DNA from 2 places in the Shewanella sp. HL-SH4 genome. Region 2 is predicted to be linked to the other one. Evidence: predicted binding sites of a transcription regulator. Region 2 holds the regulator's gene; the other holds the start of a gene.
What was found. The regulator LexA, encoded in region 2, represses DNA repair genes until DNA is damaged. The targets are predictions, from matches to a motif close to TACTGTATNNNNATACAGTA.

Region 1 (7,142 bases), 1.8 Mb from region 2:
AAACCCACAATGGCAAATACAGTTCGAACGCCTAAAGGTGAAACTGCCGTTAACGGTAACCACACAGTTCAGTATGGCGATACACTTTGGAGCATCGCCAGGGTATATAAAGTCAGTGTAGAGCAGATCACTCGCTGGAATAATATGACCGATAAAGACAGGTTAAGTGTGGGTAAGACATTAATGTTTTATCATCAGCCATATAGCAAACAACAAACTCAATGACCTTCGGGTAACACCTATCGTTAGGTAAAAAGCTCCCATGTCAAAATGACCAGGTTGCTCTAAAGATCTGTTTTAGGATGACTAATATTGATGAGCTGCACCACTCGTTGTGCAGCTCCTTGTTATAGCACAGACCTAAGTAATAGTTGTTAGTATCGACTGGCTTAAATCAAAATAAACATTGGCATTTTCAACAATACCTTTAGATTTAAGATGATCAGCAAACCCTAATCGTGCACTCATCACTAGCCAAAATATGGCACTCAGCAAACCGACTACACGCCACAAGGTTGACTTTGCCCACTTAAGTGCCAACGTAATAGATAATACATAAAGCACAAAGCCGCCTAACTTAGAAGAGGCCCAGCCATTTACGAATGGATATAAGTTAAGTGGGTTAACCACGACAAGGTAGATAAAACTACAGATAAATAGCGTGTACAAAACATGCGGGCCGACCTTTAGCAGTTTGTTATTCACCTTGTCAGAACCTCTCATCGTTAACACAAAATTGATGATGAAAAATATAAATGTCAGTGCAATTATTGTCAGATGGGCGTGTTTAACTATCATGTACATGGTGTTATTCCCTAAAAAGTGATGTTGATTAAAACTGATACTATTGATTTATTAATTAAAACAAAGTTAATTATAAGTCTCTGAAATTAAAATTATTATTACAAAGTCTTTATATTCTTATACATACTTTATGTATCACTACGCGAAACAGCAACGTTATGTTCAATCCAGCTTAAAATGCTAAATCAAAGATACCTTAACGATCAAAAATATGACGTTCGATATGCATGTTAACATTCAGTTCTTTATTCAATATTAATAGTACATTTATATTTCACATTAAAAGTGTTCTATCACGCAAAAATCTATGTACCTATATCTACCCTTGGTGATTAAGTGTCTTGATGAAAAGTGCATTATACTCGCGATAAAGCAAGCAAATAGAGATGACGTGCCACTCGGCTTACAATTCAGTATTGATAACGATTCGTTACAGAATAGCTAACTGGGTATTTATCTATTGGTGCTGAAATTCAGTTATAGTAATCGCCTAAAATAATAAGCCGAAATAAAGGCCAAATAAAAAGGATTTAGTCGATGTCAGGCAAAAAACTCACCACAATTATCCCATTGCTGATGTTAATTCCAATGACTGCTTCTGCGAGTACTTGGGTAGATGTGAGTAATCAATACACCAATAAACAGATCCAGATAACCAGCCAGTTTCAACCCGAAATGGCCAGCTCAATCGGTATTACAGAAGCCGACAATCTGTGTAGCAGTATTACCAAAGCACAACAAGATAAGTACATTAAAACGCTTAATAACAGTAAGAAAACCTTACTAAAAGCACTGGAAACAGAAACTCTTTTACCTGTTCGCCAAGATCTTAATATTATTATCGACGATATTGATCAGACTATTTTGGCAGACCAGTTAGATGATAAGTACATGTTACCTTGGGTTGATGTCCCATTAATTATTTTTAGAGGGGTATCGGCATTATTGGATCAGCAAATGGCTGACAGCCGCAAACAAGCTGCTATAACGCGTTTGGCTTGTTATGTCGGTAAAACCGGTCAACCCGCATTAACTGAGCAAGCAAAAACCTTGTTTGAAACAGCGTTAAACAATAAAGCATTACTCGGCCCAACTAAAGAAGAAGTAGAACAAGCATTAGCCAGAACCGACACCTTACTGCAAGGTTTACAGCAATTATTTGATAAAAATGACTTCAGTCAAGCCGACGATAATTTAGCGCTGTTAAAAAAACAAATTACAGATTACCGTCAATGGGCTGAAAAAACGGTTATTCCTCATGCGCGTACTGACTATAAATTGCCATCTGAAATTTATGCGTTAAAACTTAAAAGTGCAGGAATTGATATAGACCCAAATTTGCTTATTGAACGTGCAAAAGCAAGTTACATGATCACCAAAGCGAACATGCAAGCTTTGGCTCCGTTAGTGGCAGCAAAGTTTGATATGCCATCGAGTGATTATCGCGATGTGATTAAAGCGCTTAAAAAAGACTCATTAGCCAATAATAAAATTGAAAACCACTATCGCGAAATTAACACTAAACTTGAAGGTATTATTACTGCGCAAGCGGTTGTCGACTTACCAAAACGTAATATGATTATGCGTCTTGCCAGCGATGCAGAGGCTGCGGGCAGCCCAGCGCCGCATATGTTGCCACCCCCGTTTATTGGTAACACTGGCGAGCAAGGTCAATTTGTACTGACAACCGGCAACCCCGCATTAAGTGGTGATGCCGCTTATGATGACTTTAACTTTAACGCGGTTGCGTACACATTAAGTGCTCACGAAGGTCGACCAGGACATGAACTGCAATTTGCCGTCATGCTGGAGCAAGGTGTGTCATTGGCTCGAGTGTATTATGCGTTTAATAGCGTCAACGTAGAAGGTTGGGCACTTTATGCTGAAGCTGAAATGCTGCCTTATTTACCCATTGAAGGCCAACTCATCGCCTTGCAACATCGACTATTACGTAACGCCCGTGCCATGTTAGACCCGATGCTAAATTTAGGGTTAGCCACCAAAGAGCAGGCTTACAATTTATTAAGCAATGATGTGGTGTTCTCAAAAGCCGCAGTAAAACAAGAAGTAGACCGTTACACCATGCGCATGCCTGGACAGGCGGGCAGCTACTTTTATGGTTTATCAAGGTTACTTGAAATAAGAGCCGATGTTGAATTGGCCTTGGGTGACAAATTTGACCGTTTAGCCTTTAATAACTTCGTGCTAGAACAAGGCTTAATTCCACCACACTTAATGGCTGAAGCAGTTAAACAACGTTTTTTAACCCAAAACTAATCTATTACGCGAGCTATACGGTCAGCGATAAGCTCAGCGATAAGCTCAGCGATAAGCTCAGCGATAAGCTCAGCGATAAAAATCCCATTTAAAGAGCACTTTAATGGGATTTTTTATTTAACATTCAATTCATTACTCGCGCGCACAAACGCCATAACACTCACCATGCACTCACATTAAAGCTGATGCAGTGACTCATTTTATGGCGAATCGATTAACACCGCGTATTCATCTAAATTGGTGTGGCCTCTTGCCGTTAAAAATGACAGTAATGCTTCAGGGCTGCGATTTAATAATCGCTCGATTGGAAAATCCACTGCATCAATAACTTCAATGCACTTTTCAAAGCCGCCCAAGCTAAATGCAACGTGAGAGTCCGATCCCATCACTAATAATCCGCCAGCGTGTTTCACTGCACTCGCAATGTCAGTGCAGTTAGCTAAACTGCCTTTACGAGAGGTTAAGAAAGACGAGTTATTAATTTCAAGCGCGACATTGTGCTCAGCGGCGGCTTTCGCAACCCGTTTAATGTCAATCGGATATGACGGATTCCCGGGGTGGGTAATGATGTCAACGTGGCCACTTTCAATGCAATTGATAAGTGCTTGTGTATGCGCTTCTTGGCTAGATGGTCGAAATACCGGCTCATGAAAACCCGCCAAGACAATATCGAGATCGGTTAAATAGCTGCCGTAAAAATCAATTTCACCTAGATCATTTTTTATATTTGCTTCAATACCGCGCAGCATACCAACACCATCCACAATTCTTGGCAATACTCGCATATTCACAAAATGCCAAAAGTGGGGCGCATCTGCCATGTCAGGCCCATGATCAGTAATAGCAAAAAGTTTAATGCCTTTAGTTTTGGCTATCGAAAAATAGTCATGAACAGTACTGTATGCATGGGTTGAAGCTATGGTGTGTGCGTGGGTATCAACAGAGAATTTAATCACGGATCTGGCTCTCTTTATTAAAAATATAAACAAACAGTTTACGCTGTAAAGCATCTATTCTCTATGAAATATACGCGGTTTAGACCATTCATAAATCGCCTCCGACTTAAATTACCTTGTTGATTGATCTTGCCCTAAAGCTAAAAAATAGGGTGATGATTTTTTGATTTTAATTAAAAACTGGCAATAATCCTTCAATATAATACAATAGCTGTATATTTATACAGTGGTGTTTATTATGCGCATTATTCCTATTCATGCCAGTGCGGGGATTACCGGTTTTGAGAGTCCTGCATCTGAGTATTTACAGTTATCGTTAAGCCTAGATGAACTATTGATTGAACATCCTAATGCCACTTTTATTGGTGTCGCAAGTGGTGACTCAATGCAGGGCGTCGGTATTTTTTATGGCGACCTATTGATTGTTGATCGCCATGAAACCGCCCGTCATGGTGATGTGATTGTTGCCAATTTTAATGGTGAGTTTGTGTGTAAAATTCTGGATAAAAACCGCAGGTTATTATTATCATCTAATGAGTTATATCAGCCGCAAGCGATAAACTATTATGATTCATTCAATATTGAAGGCGTGGTGATTCGCTCTATTCGTTGTCATCGCCAAAGCCCTTTACTGGCTAGCTCGCCCCAGGTGAGTTAACCATGTTTGCTTTAGTTGATGCTAATTCATTTTATTGCAGTGCAGAGCAAGTCTTTCGTCCAGACTGGCGCGGTAAACCCATTATAGTGTTGAGTAATAACGACGGCTGCATAGTTGCGGCTAACCGTCAGGCTAAAGAGCTTGGCGTACCAAAGTTTTCGCCTTACTTTCAGGTTAAGCACTTGTGCCAACAAAAAGGCGTTATAGCCTGCTCAAGTAATTACGAACTCTATGCCGATTTATCGATGAAAATGATGAGTATCATTGGCCGTTTTGCCCCCGAACAGCATGTGTATTCCATCGATGAAAGCTTTCTTTCATTCAAGCAGTGTTATCCCGCCATTCAATGTTTACGCACCCAGGGTCAATTAATTCGTCGTGCAGTATGGAAAGAAGCGCGTCTGCCGGTTTGCGTGGGCATGGGACCCACCTTAACCTTAGCGAAAGTGGCCAATCATGCCGCGAAGAAAATACAAGTCTACAAAGGTGTTTGTGTGATTGATAACGAGCCTGAGCGAATAGCTATTTTACAATCAATGAGTACCGGTGATGTTTGGGGAGTTGGTCGGCGTATTAGTAAAAAATTAGCTTTAATGAATATCAATAGTGCACTTGAACTGGCCAATATGCCAGCAGGATTAGCACGTAAACAATTCAGCATTGAAATTGAACGTACAGTGCGCGAGTTAAACGGCCAGGTATGTAAAGTATGGGATGAGGCGAGGGCAGATAAGCAACAAATTTTTTCTACCCGCAGTGTCGGTGAGCGTATTGTTGATTATGACTCATTGCTGCAAGCATTAAGTAAACATGTTGGTATTGCGGCGGTAAAGGCACGCAAGCAGGGTTCAGATTGCAAAACAATGATGCTGTTTGCCAGTAACTCACCCTATGATGACCATCCCGTCAACTTCAAAGTACTCGTATCATTTGCATGCCCGACAAATTGTACCAAAGAGTTAACCCAGGCCATGAGCAACGCAGCAGTAAAACTATTTAGAACCGGTGTTCACTATTACAAAATTGGCGTAGGTCTGCTTGATTTAAGCTGTGAAAAACACACCCAATTCGATTTATTTAACCCACCTAAAGCTAATCCAGCATTGATGAAAACGCTTGATGCTATCAATCAACGCTATGGCACAGATACCTTATTTGTAGCCGCTCAAGGCATTGAACATAAATGGGCCATGCGACGAGAATTACTGACGCCGCAATACACAACCGACTGGAAAAGCTTGCCATTCATTAAGTGCTAAAGAGTAAGCTAATTTAAAAATCGTAAGGTAACTTGCACTGGCTGAACATTCCGAAACGAAGATAAAAGTGTTAGTCGATGATATTGTCGTCTCAAAAAATGTCGTTACGGTGCACAAAATCCAATCAGATTATCAACACAGGTAAATTTTACTCAACCTTGACGTTACATTCTTGACAGCAATGCTCAAATAATGCGGAGTTTACGCTATTGCTTGCACCATGCTTGCGGCATAATGACGTTAAGTATTTAAACAGAGTCGTTATAATGGATAATCAGCAAGATAGTTACATGACTGAAGAAACGCTCATTGAAGTCGTCGAAAATCAAATCGCCGACAGTGAACCCAAAAAAGTAAAAGAAACCCTAATGCGTTTAGTCATGACAGGTACACCGCGTGAAGACGCTATTCAATTGATGGCTTGCGCGTTGGCTATCGAAGTTTTCGATGTCATGAAAAATGGTGCCTCTTTTAACGAAATACGTTATAGCCAGCATTTGGATGCACTACCGAATATAGATTGGATGGAAGATTAATAACTCATAAATTCCTGTTTGACTTGAACAGTACAACTCGTGTGTCGTTTTATTAATGAGAAAACCTAGTGAAGCCATCTTATGTGCAATCTAATATCAAGATCCTTCGTTAACATCCAACAATCTAAATGTTTAGTCAACATCACGTTTTTACATTTTTAAGTTCTGTATCTGCATGTAATCATTGGTGATACTCAGACTTTGTGGCAAAATCATTTATATTGCAGTTTGATGTTGTGCTAGAAGGATCTAGATCTCGTATGAGTATCAATAAAGCCAAGCTTACCGAAACCGATATTATCTCTAAATACATCATGCCAGCTATCAAAAACGCTGGGTGGGATGATATGTCGCAAATTCGCCAAGAGGTGAAATTGCGTGACGGTAAAGTCATTGTGCGTGGTCAATTGGGTGTGCGTAAAACGGTTAAGTCTGCTGATATCGTGCTGTATCACAAACCCAGTATGCCGCTTGCTGTTATCGAAGCTAAAGCAAACAAGCATGAAGTGGGTAAAGGCATGCAACAGGGGCTAGATTATGCCCGTTTGCTTGAAGTTCCTTTTATTTTTGCCTCCAATGGCGATGGCTTTATCTTCCATGATAAAACCAAGCTCGGGACTAGCGAAGCGCACCAACTCGAAACAGAAATCCG
Region 2 (7,142 bases):
ATAAATTTTCGCTGGCGATGGATTCAGATAAGGCCGCCACTAATACCCCCATATTACCGCCTTGGGCAATAATATCTGAGAACATAGCACGAGAAATATTACCCATAGTGACCACTAACCAACAAGCATAAATCACCAAGGCAATGGTTGTGCCTAGGACGATAGCTTTTACAATGGTTTTGGCATCTTTACCGTAATATTTAACCAGACTGGGTACATTGCCATGGTAACCAAAACTGGCCAGGCCAAATGGCAATGCAGCCAGCATATAAGGTAAATAACGAGCTTCACCGTCGGGCTCAAACAATCGACTTGGCTCTATTTCAATTAATAAGTTACCCGTAGCTAAAAAGAAAGTGATCACCATACCACCAAGCATAATGGTGGTAATGCGATCAACAGCTTTAGTGCTGATTAACACAATAAGTGCTAGCACCAATGCAAACACTAATCCGGCGATACTTTGCGGTAAGCTGATGCCAATAGCCTGCAGACTATGATTAACAATCGAGCCACCGCCACTAATATAAGCGTAAGTTAGGATGTACAACACAAAAGCAATTGATAAACCATTGACTATTCGACCAAATTGCCCAAGTGTATCACGCGTTAACGTGTCAAAACTGGCCCCAGGTTCAAAATGTAAATTGGCTTCTAGCAATAGTAAGCCAGACATCAGCATACAAAACCAAATACCCACTAGCATCAATAAGGAATAACTAAACCACATGCCTGCCCCAACAACAGGTAACGAGAACATTCCCGCGCCAACAGTCGTACCAGCAATAATCATTGCCCCACCAATAAGAGACTTACTTTTGGGGCTATTTTTAGCCGCATTCATGTGGTTTGCCATTAATTTAAATGCTCCGCGTTTACGCTATCTTGAATGGTTTGTCGCACTGATGGACGTAATAATCCATTCGCGTGGTCGCGTATACGGAACACTTCATCTAATGGCTCACGACTGCATAAATAACCTAGCTCTTTTAGTTTCACGCTCAGGGTATTGTACAATTTTTTATCGTAGAACTCTGGTGCAGTAATACCGTGCAACGCCCCTAACCTTTGGGCCAATAAATGGCTGTCTCGTTCAAGCTCTGCACGCTCTAATTCAGGTTTGATCCCTAGCAAGTTAAAGATAATGGCATAACGCTGTAATGTTTCACTGACGGTTTCAGCTAATAGCTCTAACTGGGTGATATTGGCTTGGACAACAACACAACGTTTATCACCACTAATTAAATTCTCCTCAACCATTTGATCAAGCACTAAATCAACATAAGCGGGAAGATCAGCAATACCCATAAATAATTCTGCTTTCATCAGCGGGTAAAAGTCCTCAACCACTGCCAGAATTTGTTCACGATTACATTCTTCATAGCGCACTAAACAACTGGCAATTAAGGAAGGAATAATCATGATATGAATAATGTTATTACGATAATAACTCAAGGTAATAGCATGGTTAGGGTCAATTGCGACAATATCCCCTAATGGGTCTTTTTCTAAGGTAAATTTATTGAGTGATAAGCAATGCTTAACAATGGATGGACCATCACCTTCTGCAACCGATGCATAGTCGGAATAAGGTGCTTGTTTTAACAACTTTAAATAGAAATTTAGCTGACGCTCAAGCTGATGACGTTCTAGCGCATTTTGCTCTGAGGCTAATAACACTAAACTAGTTAGCGTGACTGAACTTGCCGCTGCTGCGCCATTAATGTTGGTCATCACTTGATTGGCTAGAAGATTAACTGCTGGCGTAACCCATGATGGTTTCTGGTCAGGATCTTTGGCAATTTCTTCACGCCAATCAGGAGATTGCTGTTTCAAAAAGTTTTGTAAATTGATTGGCTCGCCAAAGTTTACGTAACCCTGGCCAAAATTACCCAGCTTTCGAATAGCGCCAAATACCTGCCAAAGCGATTCCTTCTCTTTTTTCTTACCACTTAATTCTTTATGGTAAGTAGCCACTTCCATCACGTGGTCATAACCGAGATAAACAGGCACTAACGTCACCGGCCGCTCAATACCACGCAGTACACTGTTAATTGTCATGGCTAACATACCGGTTTTAGGCGCAAGCAATCTACCAGTGCGTGAACGACCACCTTCGGTAAAGTATTCAACGGCGTAGCCCTTAGCAAACAGTTGATCTAAATACTCACGAAAAATAGCGGTATACAGTTTGTTGCCATTAAAACTACGGCGAATGAAAAATGCACCACCACGACGGAACATTGGGCCTGCAGGCCAGAAGTTTAAGTTGATACCGGCTGCAATGTGCGGCGGCACCATACCTTGGTAATACAAAATATAAGACAGCAGTAAATAGTCCATGTGGCTGCGATGACAAGGCACATATACAATTTCATGACCGTCATGATGCAGTTGGCGCACTTGCTCAGCGCCTTTGATGTTAATACCACTGTATAGCTTATTCCATAACCAGGTTAGAAAACGCTCAGCAATACGTACTAAACTATCTGAATAGTCGGCCGCGATTTCGTCCAGATACTCAATCGCAGTTTCACGTGCTTTTTCTTTGGAAATCTTCTTGTTTGCCGCTTCTTCTTCAATGGCCTTATTGATCGATTCAGACTTTAATAACGAAGCAAACAGAGCTTGACGGTTAGGCAGTTGTGGTCCAGTCATAACTTTACGTTGACGGCGAAAATGTACTCGAGCCACCCGAATTAATTTATGGGCAATGGCTTCATCAGTACCATGTTCATCGGCTAAGTAGCGTAATGACATTGCGTTAGAGAACTGCACAAAACTATGGCGACCTAGAAATAGAATCATTAACCATTTACGTAACCAGGTTGGATTCTCACGTTCAAGCACAGCAGCTTTCATCGTGTCATCTTCTTTGCCTGGAGTACGGCCCCAATAAAGACTTACTGGCACAAGTTGGATATCTAGTTCAGGCTGCTGACGGTGGAGCGCTAATAAACTGGTAAAACAGTTTAAAAACTTCTCACCACCCTCACGCTTACCAATAATAGGCTTTCGCCCCTCTAAACAAACAACTCGTGGCACTTTCATACCATCAAGTTGTAATGGCGCATAAGGACTTGGTAAGCCTAAGCCTTGGGTCATTTCGCTTAATGCTGCAGTGTCACTGATCGACTCTGTCTTCATGACATAAACAATGGGCTTGTCTGGATCGAAGTTTAGATCTGCAAATGGGTCATGTGGCACAACTATCGTTTGCACCATCAGCTTTTGCACCCTACGCAGCAGTCTAAGCATGATTGAATCTGGTTTTGACATAATAATATTCGCAATAAAGCCCTTTTAATATGGGCGCATAGGATACCAGAAACTGGTTACCTTTCACTATAGGCTGTACACATCAAACAATGCTTTTAAATTCAAGAACAAATAAATTGAAGCATGCAATTGATACATATAATAAAAAAGCCGTTAAAAATAATAAAATTAAAAAATAATTGGTGAATACTTGCGCAAACACAAACACTGTATATAATGACAGTTACTGTATAGAAAGACAGGAAATAACATGAGACCCTTAACACCACGCCAAGCTGAAATTTTAGAGCTTATTAAAAACAATATCTCTGAAACTGGTATGCCACCTACTCGTGCAGAAATAGCTACGCGCCTAGGTTTCAAAAGCGCAAATGCCGCTGAAGAGCATTTAAAAGCCTTGGCTAAAAAAGGGTTTATTGAAATCATGCCCGGCACATCCCGTGGAATACGATTAACCCAAGAAGATGAACCTGAAGAAACAGGTTTACCTTTAATTGGACAAGTCGCTGCAGGTGAACCTATTTTAGCGCAAGAGCATGTAGAACAATACTATCAAGTTGATCCTAATATGTTTAAACCTGCCGCAAACTTTTTGTTAAGGGTTCGCGGTGACAGCATGAAAAACATCGGCATTTTAGAGGGTGATTTACTCGCCGTTCATAAAATACAGCAAGCCAGAAATGGCCAGGTCGTTGTTGCTCGTGTTGAAGATGATGTGACAGTGAAACGTTTTGAGAAAAAAGGCAATGTCGTATATTTGCACGCTGAAAATGAAGCGTATGCACCTATCGAAGTCGATTTAAGTTACCAAAGCCTCACTATTGAAGGGCTTGCAGTTGGTGTAATTCGTATTGGAGAATGGTTATGAACAAACTAATGGGTACATCCCCTCGTCATCCTGGTTTATGGGTAGATTTGCCAACTGCAGATATTAATTTAGCGCAGCCTATCACCACACTCCAAACCGAAACCAATGGTAAAGTGGAACTCAGTCAATATGCTAGCCAGTTGGCACAACTAAGCCTGCAAGGTCGTTGGATTGTGCTAATTAACCCCGCCAATATTAATTATAAACAGATGTTAGCTAGTGCCGGGGTAAGAATGGACCGCGTATTGTTAGTACATGCGAAGGATGAAATTGAAACACTTTGGGCAATGGAAAAAGCATTAACCAGTGGTACATCAAGTGCCGTTATTTCATGGACTCAACCTTTAGATGCACGCGACAGTCGCCGATTAGAGTTAGTGGCAAAAAGTGCCCGAGCACTAGGTGTCGTTATTGAAGATGTAAGCACTCACTTAGGCACTAATTTGGCAACTAAAGCGATTATTTCATATCAAAATAATGCTGTTAAAACAATTAATTTCACTTCATTTCATTAGTACTAAACGCCGTGTTTACTGAGCCCTGTCTATGTACAGGGCTTTTTTATGCAAACTTTCAGTTAATTAGCTATAAAAGTGATCTTGATCAATGTTTAATCTACAAGTAATGTATTTAACAGGGTTGAAACATTTTTAACCTAATTGAAACGCTACAGTCTAGATTTTATCTGACAGATAAAAGCGTCAAATCAGAATTGATAGGTTCAGTTGTAGGTGCCAGCGTGGTGCACATAAATACAAATCCGTAAGCCTTACACGCTTACAACCACCAGGGTACTTTGAGGTCATCAAGCTTTTTTGGGAACCGAAGAGTTTACATAGAGCAGAGACTTACTGTGTGACTCTTCTTTGTAGTTGCTATTCGCAATTGGCAGAGGAGAAGTCTTGTGAAGCAATGGTTGTATTGTGTAATGGCGGTGTTAATGGCACCTCCACTTGGGGCAAACGAAATGCCCCTCAACATGACAAAGGGTGTAACGAATATCAGTGGCCAGGTTTATGACCTCCATATGATTATTCTTTATATTTGCTGTGCTATTGGTGTTGTGGTGTTCGGGATCATGATTTATTCAATGATCTATCATCGTAAATCCAAAGGCGCGGTCGCGGCAAATTTTCATGAAAGTACCAAAGTAGAAATTGCTTGGACCGTGATCCCATTTGTTATTTTAATTGGTATGGCCATTCCAGCCACTAAAACCCTTATCGCTATGGAAGATCCGTCTGACGCGGACTTAACCATTAAGATCACTGGTTCGCAGTGGAAATGGCATTACAGTTATTTTAATGAAGATGTCGAGTTCTATAGCATTTTATCCACTCCTCGCACCCAAATTGACGGTGATGAAACTAAAAGCGCAACCTACTTATTAGAAGTAGATAAACCTTTGGTACTGCCTCTCAATCGGAAAGTGCGTTTTTTAATGACATCAGATGATGTTATCCACTCTTGGTGGGTTCCAGCTTTTGCGGTTAAAAAGGATGCTAACCCAGGCTTTATTAACGAAGCTTGGACACGAATTGATAAAGCAGGAACTTACCGTGGTCAATGTGCTGAATTATGCGGCAAAGACCATGGATTTATGCCTATTGTGGTTCAGGCGTTGCCTGAAGCGGAATATGATGCGTGGCTTTTAGACCAAAAACAGCTTGCCAATAATGCAGCTGCCGCGGCTCAAGCAGCCTTGTCAGAAACTCTTTCAAAAGAAGAGTTAATGGCCAAAGGCGAACAAATTTACCTCTCTACATGTGCAGCATGTCACCAACCTAATGGTGCAGGCTTACCCGGTGTATTCCCATCTCTTATTGGCAGCCCACTCATTAAGGGGCCTGTCGATGGCCATATTAATATTGTGCTTAATGGTAAGCCTGGAACAGCAATGCAATCATTTGCAAAACAGTTAACCGCCAAAGATATTGCCGCGGTTGTCACCTATGAGCGTAATGCTTGGGGGAACGACTCCGGTGATGTTATTCAGGCTGTTGATGTAAGCAATGTTGCCAGTGGTATTAATGCAGCAGAACCTAATCCAGCAAATACCAGCACTCAAGCAGTTGTATCTGCCGAACCATCTGAGCAAGTCAATGCTGCAGTTACCAAAGCTGTCGACATTGTCGCCGAGGTGAAAGAGGTAGATTTGACGGAATTAACTTATGAGCAGTTAATGACCGAAGGTCTACAGGTATACACATCGTCTTGTGCAGCTTGTCATCAAGCAACAGGTGCAGGTTTACCTGGTGCGTTCCCATCATTGATTGGTAGTCCCATAATTACTGGCCCTGTTGATGCGCATATCAATATCGTTCACAACGGTAAACCCGGCACTGCGATGCAAGCTTTCGCCAGTTCATTATCACCTCGCCAAATGGCAGCGGTGATCACTTACGAGCGTAATGCATGGGGTAACAACTCAGGCGATACGGTGCAAGCAGCCGATGTCAATAGCCATGGACAGTAGGGGATAATTAATGAGTACATCTACGCACGATACTGCAGTCCATGACGACCATCATCATGGTGCCCCTAAGGGCATTATGCGCTGGCTGCTAACCACTAACCATAAAGACATCGGCTCTTTGTATTTATGGTTTAGTTTTATTATGTTTCTAACTGGCGGTGCCATGGCAATGGTGATCCGCGCTGAGTTATTTCAACCAGGCTTACAGCTAGTTGAACCTAACTTTTTCAATCAAATGACCACAGTTCATGGCCTTATCATGGTATTTGGTGCTGTTATGCCAGCCTTTACCGGCTTAGCTAACTGGCTAATACCTATGATGATTGGTGCGCCAGATATGGCATTACCTCGCATGAACAACTGGAGTTTTTGGATTTTACCCTTCGCCTTTACCATGTTACTTAGCACATTATTTATGGAAGGCGGTGGACCTAACTTTGGGTGGACATTCTACGCGCCTTTATCTACGACCTACAGTCCAGATAGCACAGCACTGTTTGTGTTCTCGATACACATTAT

Region 1: ACRWQL_RS01185 (LexA family protein) is a predicted target of LexA. The motif match lies at 4,247-4,266, and genes of this name have one in related genera.

What each region holds. Positions count from the first base shown of each region.
Region 1 is NZ_CP195037.1:39,960-47,101, reverse strand. Features, by position in the region: gene ACRWQL_RS01205 (LysM peptidoglycan-binding domain-containing protein) at 1-225, shown strand, start outside; gene ACRWQL_RS01200 (SirB2 family protein) at 361-804, opposite strand; gene ACRWQL_RS01195 (DUF885 domain-containing protein) at 1,342-3,081, shown strand; gene ACRWQL_RS01190 (phosphatase) at 3,282-4,034, opposite strand; gene ACRWQL_RS01185 (LexA family protein) at 4,276-4,695, shown strand; gene ACRWQL_RS01180 (Y-family DNA polymerase) at 4,698-5,954, shown strand; gene ACRWQL_RS01175 (hypothetical protein) at 6,221-6,490, shown strand; gene hsdR (EcoAI/FtnUII family type I restriction enzme subunit R) at 6,751-7,142, shown strand, end outside.
Region 2 is NZ_CP195037.1:1,885,972-1,893,113, forward strand. Features, by position in the region: gene mtr (tryptophan permease) at 1-856, opposite strand, end outside; gene plsB (glycerol-3-phosphate 1-O-acyltransferase PlsB) at 856-3,279, opposite strand; gene lexA (transcriptional repressor LexA) at 3,530-4,147, shown strand; gene ACRWQL_RS09210 (cell division inhibitor SulA) at 4,144-4,662, shown strand; gene coxB (cytochrome c oxidase subunit II) at 5,052-6,623, shown strand; gene ctaD (cytochrome c oxidase subunit I) at 6,634-7,142, shown strand, end outside.